Methylacidimicrobium sp. AP8: one gene and its partner. The protein of the gene in region 1 binds, or shares a complex with, the protein of each later gene. Links are inferred from orthologs where the notes say so. Each region holds a gene or a part of one and is shown on either strand. Other genes may lie near its edges.

Region 1 (3,198 bases):
TCGGAACCGGAAGCGGCATCCTGGCCCTGGCCGCCCGCCGGCTGGGAGCGGCCCGCATCTGGGCCTTGGATACCGATCCGGCTGCCCTGGAAGTCGCCCGCCGGAACGAGAAAGCCAACTTCCCATCGAGCACCATCCGCTGGATCCAAGCCGATTTGGCCCGTTGGCACGCCCGTCCGCCCTTCGACCGGATCGTCGCCAACCTCTTTCTCATGCCGCTGCTCCAAAGAGCCGGCCGTCTGGCGGCCTGGCTTTCTCCCGACGGTATCCTCCTGGTCAGCGGCCTCCTCCGGGAACAGGCTCCGGAGCTGATTGCGGCTTTCGAAGCAAAGGGCCTCCGCCTGCAAGGGAAAAAACGGAAGGGCAAATGGATGATGCTCCGCTTCGGCGCCTCGCTTCATTGTCAATCGACCGAGCGCCCGTTAGCTTGATCGCCGGACCGTGATCGACTACGAAAAACTCCTCAACGAAGAGCAGCGCCAAGCGGTGACCGCGCCCCCGGGACCGATTCTGGTGGTGGCGGGGGCGGGCAGCGGGAAGACCCGGGCGCTCACCTACCGGGTCGCCTATCTTCTGGACAACGGTGTCGAGCCGTCCCGCATTCTGCTGGCCACCTTCACCAACAAGGCGGCCCGGCAGATGCTCGAACGGGTCGCCCAGCTGATTCCCCACGGGATCGAGGCGATCTGGGGCGGGACCTTCCACCACCTCGCCCACCGGATTCTGCGCCGTCATGCTTCCCTCGCCGGATACGATCCGAGCTTCACGATCCTCGACCGTTCCGACTCGGCGGAGCTTCTCTCCGAATGCTACGACGAGCTCAAGCTCGCCCGCTGCGGGCTTCGTTTCCCGCGGCGCGAAGGAGCGCTAGAGATCTTCGGGCTGGCCGCCAACCGGGAGATCCCGCTGGAGACCCTGATCGCCGAGGAGTTCCCCCACTTCTCCGAACAGACCGACCGGCTCGTCGAGCTTGCCCGCCTCTATCGAAGGCGGAAGCAGAAGGCTTCGGCGGTCGACTACGACGATCTGCTTTCGGAGACCGTCCGGCTGCTGCGGGAACAGGAGACGCTCCGCACCGAATACCAGGACCGCTTCCATCACATTCTGGTCGACGAGTACCAGGACACCAGCCGCCTGCAAGCCGACTTCATCCATCTCTTGGCCTCGGGCCACCGGCAGATCATGGCCGTCGGCGACGACGCGCAATCGATCTATTCCTGGCGCGGCGCCGACATCCGCAACATGCTTTCCTTCCCGGAGCGCTATCCCGGCTCCCGCACCCTCTACCTGCGGGCCAACTATCGCAGCACCCCGGAAATTCTTTCCCTGGCCAACGCGGCGATTGCGGCAAACCGCTTTCAGTTCCCGAAGGAGCTGGCCCCGGTGCGCAAAGGTTTGCGCCTCAAGCCCTTGGTCGTCTGCTGTCCGACGGCCAACGCCCAGGCTTCCTTCGTCGCTTCCCGGATCCAGGAACTGCACCGAGAAGGGATCCCTTGGGAAGAGATCGCGATCCTCTATCGCGCTCATTTCCATGCCCTCGAGATCCAGCTCGAGCTGACCCGGACGGGCATTCCCTTCGAAATCACCAGCGGTCTCCGCTTCTTCGAGCAGGCCCATTTGAAGGATGTTGCCGCCTTCCTGCGGCTGGCCGTCAATCCTCGCGACTCCGTTGCGTTTTCCCGAGTGGTCCGGATGTTTCCGGGCATCGGGGAGAAGACCGCCGGACGCCTTTGGGAAGAGTTTGCCCGCAAGGGCGATCTCGCCTCGGTCGTCCCGCCCAAGTCCTGCGGCACGGCATGGCAGGAGTGGGTCAAGCTCCACCGGGAGATCTCCTCGCCCGAGCTGCGATGCCGGCCCGGGGCGCAGATCGAGAAGGTGATCGAAACCTTCTACCGCACTTACCTCGAATCGCAGCATGCGGATGCCGCGCACCGGCTGGAAGACCTCTCTCAGCTCGTCTCCTTCGCCGCCGGATTCCCGGATACCGAAAGCCTGCTGACCCAGCTCACCCTCCTGACGAACACCGACCGCGCCGCCTCCCGGGAAGGGGTCCAGCTTTCCACCATTCACCAGGCCAAAGGCCTCGAGTGGCAGGCGGTCTTCGTGATCATGCTAGCCGACGGTCTCTTCCCTTCGGGCCGCTCGGCCGAATCCCTCATGGGGGAAGAAGAGGAACGCCGGCTTTTCTACGTGGCGACGACCCGTGCCCGGGACCGCCTCTTCCTCGTCTATCCGCGATACCGGGCGTCCCAATACGGCGAAAACTCGCTCCGCCCTTCCCGCTTTCTTGCGGAAATTCCCCGCGAGCTCTACACCGATCTCCGTCCCGGCTAGCCCGCCCATCGTTCGGCGAAAAAGCGCTTCGGCGATCGCCGTCCGATCGAGTACGTTGAAAAGGACGAGCCATGGCCTCTTCCGATTTTGTTCATCTCCACGTCCATTCCGACTACAGCCTGCTCGACGCCACCTGCCGGATCCCTGGGCTGGCGCTGGCCGCCCGCGAGGCGGGCATGCCGGCGGTCGCCTTGACGGACCATGGCAACCTATTCGGCGCCATCGAATTCTACAAGGCCTGCCGGTCGGCCGGGATCACGCCGATCCTCGGATACGAAGCCTATCTGGCTCGGGAGAGCCGCTTTTCCCGGAAGGGCGGCCGATCCGAAACGAGCCACTTGACCATCCTGGTCCGGAACGAGGAGGGATACCGCAACCTGCTCCGCCTGGCGACCTTCGCCTACTTGGAAGGCTTCTACTACAAGCCGCGCATCGACAAGGAGCTTCTGCGCGAGCACGGCAAAGGGCTGATCGGATTGAGCGGCTGCCTGAAGGGCGAGGTGGCGCAGCACCTGCTCGAGGGGGACCGCGACGGCGCCCGGCGCACGATCGAGACTCTCGCCGCCTGCTTCGAGCCCGGCTGTTTCTACCTCGAAATCCAAAACCACGGGCTTCCCGGGGAGGATATCGTCCGGGCAGGGCTCGCACAGCTCTCCCGCGAGACGGGCCATCCTCTCGTCGCCACCAACGACGTCCACTACCTCCGTAAGGAGGACGCCGCCGCCCACGACGCCCTCCTCTGCATCGGGACCGGCGCCCGCCTGACCGACAGCGATCGCAAGCGGTACGGCGCCGCCGAGTTCTACTTCAAGTCGGCCGAGGAGATGGCCTCGCTCTTCCCCGACCACCCCGAAGCCTTGGCCA
Region 2 (3,291 bases), 120 kb from region 1 along the record:
TGGTGTTGAATCCTTCGGTGATCGAATACCTGGGTATCGACGAGCGAACCATCGCGCAAGTCGCGGAGAGGGAGCGTCGGGAGCTGGAGAGGAGGGAGGCGCTCTTTCGCAAGGGGCTGCCGCCGCTTGCAATCGGAGGCAAGGTCGCCATCTTCGTCGACGACGGCATCGCGACCGGGGCGACGATGCGGGCGGCCGTGGCGGCGGCCCGCAAGCTCGGCCCGCGGGCCGTCATCGCGGCCGCCCCGTCGCGCCCCCTCGGTGGTCGAGGAGATGACCGGGCTTGTCGACGAGTGCTTCGTGCTGCTGACGCCGGCATCCTTTTTCGGCGTAGGACAGTGGTACGAGGAGTTTTCTCAGGTTGAGGACGACGAGGTCTGCGCTCTGCTGCACGAGGCGGCGGCCGCCAGAGCAGCGGAGGCGGGAAGGAGGCGTCCGCAGCCGCCTCCAGAGGAAAGGGGGGCGGACCGGTGAGCACGGAAAAGGCCGGGGGTCTCTTCCGGTTGCGCGCCCCGTATGCTCCCTGCGGCGATCAGCCCCAGGCCATCGAGGCGATCGTCCGCCGGATACAAGAGGGGCAGCGGCACACGACCCTCCTCGGGGTGACCGGATCGGGAAAGACCTTCACGGTCGCCAGCGTCATCGCGCGGCTCGACCGGCCTGCCCTGGTGATCTCGCACAACAAGACGCTCGCCGCCCAGCTCTACAGCGAGCTCAAGCAGTTCTTCCCGGAGGCCGCCGTGGAGTATTTCGTCTCTTACTTCGATTACTACCAGCCGGAAGCCTACATCCCGAGCACCGACACCTACATCGAAAAGGATTCGAGCGTGAACGAAGAGATCGAGCGGTTGCGGCTTTCGACGACGATCTCCCTGCTCTCGCGCCGGGATGTCATCGTGGTCGCCAGCGTCTCCTGCATCTACGGGTTGGGTTCTCCGGAAGACTACGAAGGGCTTGCCTTCGCCCTGGAGGTGGGAATGGAACTGCGCCGGGAGGAGCTTCTGGCGCGCTTGGTCGAGATGCAGTACGAGCGAAACGACGTGGCGCTCTCCCGAGGGCGGTTTCGGGTCCGGGGCGACGTGGTCGAGGTCTGCCACCGCTCGGCGGAGGAAGGCCTGCGGATCGAGTTCCTGGGAGACCGGATCGAGCGGATCAGCGAATTTCAGCTGCTGACCGGCAACGTGCTCACCCGGCTGCGCAAAGAGATGATCTTCCCGGCCCGCCACTTCGTGACCCCGTACGAGAAGATGAAGAAAGCGGTCCAGTCGATCCGGGAGGAGCTCGAGGAGCGGGTGGCCGAGCTCGAATCCCAGGGGAAGCTGCTGGAAGCCCAGCGCCTGCGGCTGCGGACGACGTACGATCTAGAGCTCCTCGAGGAGCTCGGTTTCTGCAGCGGGATCGAAAACTACTCCCGCCACCTGAGCGGCCGCGCCCCCGGCTCGCGCCCCTACACGCTTCTGGATTTCTTCCCGAAGGATTTCCTGACGGTGATCGACGAGTCGCACGTCACGATCCCGCAGATCCAGGGCATGTATGCGGGGGATATGGCCCGGAAGCGGGTACTGGTCGAGCACGGCTTCCGCCTTCCCTCGGCGCTCGACAACCGCCCGCTGAGCTTCGCCGAATTCACCTCGATGGTCGGTCAGACGCTCTACGTTTCGGCGACGCCGGGAGACTACGAGCTCGGCCTCTGCGGCGGAGAAGTGGTGGAGCAGATCATCCGGCCGACCGGCCTCCTGGACCCGGTCGTCGAAGTCCGCCCGCTCCAAGGGCAGATCGACGATGTGATCGAAGAGATCCGCAAGAGGGGTGCGGAAAAGGAGCGGTCCCTGGTGCTGACGCTGACGAAGCAGACGGCGGAAGATCTAGCCGACTATCTGCGCGAGCTCGGCCTGCGCGTCCGCTACCTCCATTCGGAGCTTGACGCGATCGAACGGGTCGAGATCCTCCGCGGGCTCCGCGCGGGCGATTTCGACGTGCTTGTCGGGATCAACCTCCTCCGGGAGGGGCTCGATCTCCCGGAGGTCTCGCTGGTGGCGATTCTCGACGCGGACAAGGAGGGCTATCTGCGTTCGGACAAGTCGTTGATCCAGATCGCCGGAAGGGCTGCGCGCCATATTCATGGGACCGTGCTGCTCTATGCCGAGCGCAAGACTCGAGCAATCGAAAACCTGCTGGAGGTGACCGCCTACCGGAGGAGCAAGCAGATCGCCTACAATCAGGCTCACGGGATCACGCCCCGCAGCGTCCAGCGCGGGGTTCAGGAGAGCTTGCGAGGGCTGCTGCGCGCCGAGGCGCAGGCGGTGGAGCGGTTGCACGGGGACGAATCCCGATTCGATCTCGAAGAGGTGCTCCGGGATCTCCAGCGGGAGATGGTTGAAGCGGCGGCATCGCTCGACTACGAGAAGGCGGCGCTCCTTCGGGATCAAATCGAGGAGCTCCGCCGCCAATCCGGCGTCGCTCCCCTCCGGCCCGCGGGTTCGGGAAGGCGGGGGGGCACGGGTAGGCCCAAGCGGAAGCGGCGTCCCTCCTTCGCCGGGCCGCGGAAGGATCGAGGCGGCTCCGGGAAGCCGGGTTCGGCCGCTTGAGCCGCCCTTTGGGGAAAGGAATGGCGGATCGCCCTCCATCCCGACGCGCAGGGAACGGATCTCGATCCGGAGAGGAGATCCACCGGCCTCTCTATCGATCGCTTTGGTTTTCGCTCGGTGTGCTCGCGGCGCGCTTCCTCCCGAGATCGGCGGCGCGGGGCCTCGGTGCCGGTGCGGCCCTGGCCTTCGCCTTCCTCCGGGGCGGGCATGCGGCCGTGGTGGCCCGCAATTTGCGGCTGATCCGCGGTCGATCCGTCGGGAAGGCCGATTCCCGCAAGGTCTATTTCCGCTTCGGCAAAACGATGGGCGATTACTTCTACCTGGGGACGCGATCCGCCGCCCGGGCGCGGGAGCTCATCGCGGAACGGATCGGCTACGACGGGCTTCTGGCGGCTTACCGGAGCGGGAAGGGAGCCCTCCTGTTGACGGGCCATCTCGGCTTCTTCGAGCTGGGAGGGGTGCTCCTCTCGGGCCTGGGGTTTCCGACCGTGATCCTCACCTTTCCTGAGCCGGACGACGATCTCTCCCGGTGGCGCTCGGCCTATCGGCGCCGCTGGGGGATCGAGACGCTCGAGGTCGGAGAAGACGCCTTTTCTTTCCTCGCCGTCCGTCGGGAGCTTGCCCGGGGGAAATTCGTCGCCGCCCTGGTCGACCGTCCCTCGCCGACAAGCCGCATTTCGGTCCGCCTCCCCCATGGGCGGCT

Evidence for each region.
Region 2: the proteins of MTHMO_RS04170 (region 1) and uvrB are in contact, whole or in part, in a crystal structure (PDB 7EGT), measured with the Thermus thermophilus proteins. The link is inferred for Methylacidimicrobium sp. AP8 from one-to-one orthologs. Residues at the interface, in WP_096412145.1 of Thermus thermophilus: His654, Arg656, Phe657, Gln666, Asp668, Glu669, Lys680, Arg681, Leu682, Ser683, Lys685, Tyr686, Ala687; in WP_096411307.1 of Thermus thermophilus: Glu23, Leu25, Arg26, Asp27, Gly28, Glu29, Arg30, Phe31, Arg55, Glu326, Asp327, Phe328, Glu379, Ser382, Gln383, His398, Gly400, Arg401.

The regions. Positions count from the first base shown.
Region 1 is NZ_LR797830.1:925,941-929,138, reverse strand. Bases 1-2,887 are described here. They hold MTHMO_RS04170 (ATP-dependent helicase), read left to right. Parts: upstream 1-441; coding sequence 442-2,334; downstream 2,335-2,887. Other genes in these bases: dnaE (DNA polymerase III subunit alpha), read left to right, coding at 2,406-2,887; MTHMO_RS04175 (50S ribosomal protein L11 methyltransferase), read left to right, coding at 1-431. Outside these bases: more of dnaE, read left to right, coding at 2,888-3,198. UniProt on the Escherichia coli protein: A helicase with DNA-dependent ATPase activity. Unwinds DNA duplexes with 3'-5' polarity. Translocates on single-stranded DNA with 3'-5' polarity. Initiates unwinding more efficiently from a nicked substrate than double-stranded DNA.
Region 2 is NZ_LR797830.1:808,449-811,739, forward strand. What follows is about bases 50-3,029. They hold uvrB (excinuclease ABC subunit UvrB), read left to right. Parts: upstream 50-470; coding sequence 471-2,588; downstream 2,589-3,029. Other genes in these bases: MTHMO_RS03620 (phosphoribosyltransferase), read left to right, coding at 50-365; MTHMO_RS03630 (hypothetical protein), read left to right, coding at 2,609-3,029. Also shown: more of MTHMO_RS03620, read left to right, coding at 1-49; more of MTHMO_RS03630, read left to right, coding at 3,030-3,291. UniProt on the Escherichia coli protein: The UvrABC repair system catalyzes the recognition and processing of DNA lesions. A damage recognition complex composed of 2 UvrA and 2 UvrB subunits scans DNA for abnormalities.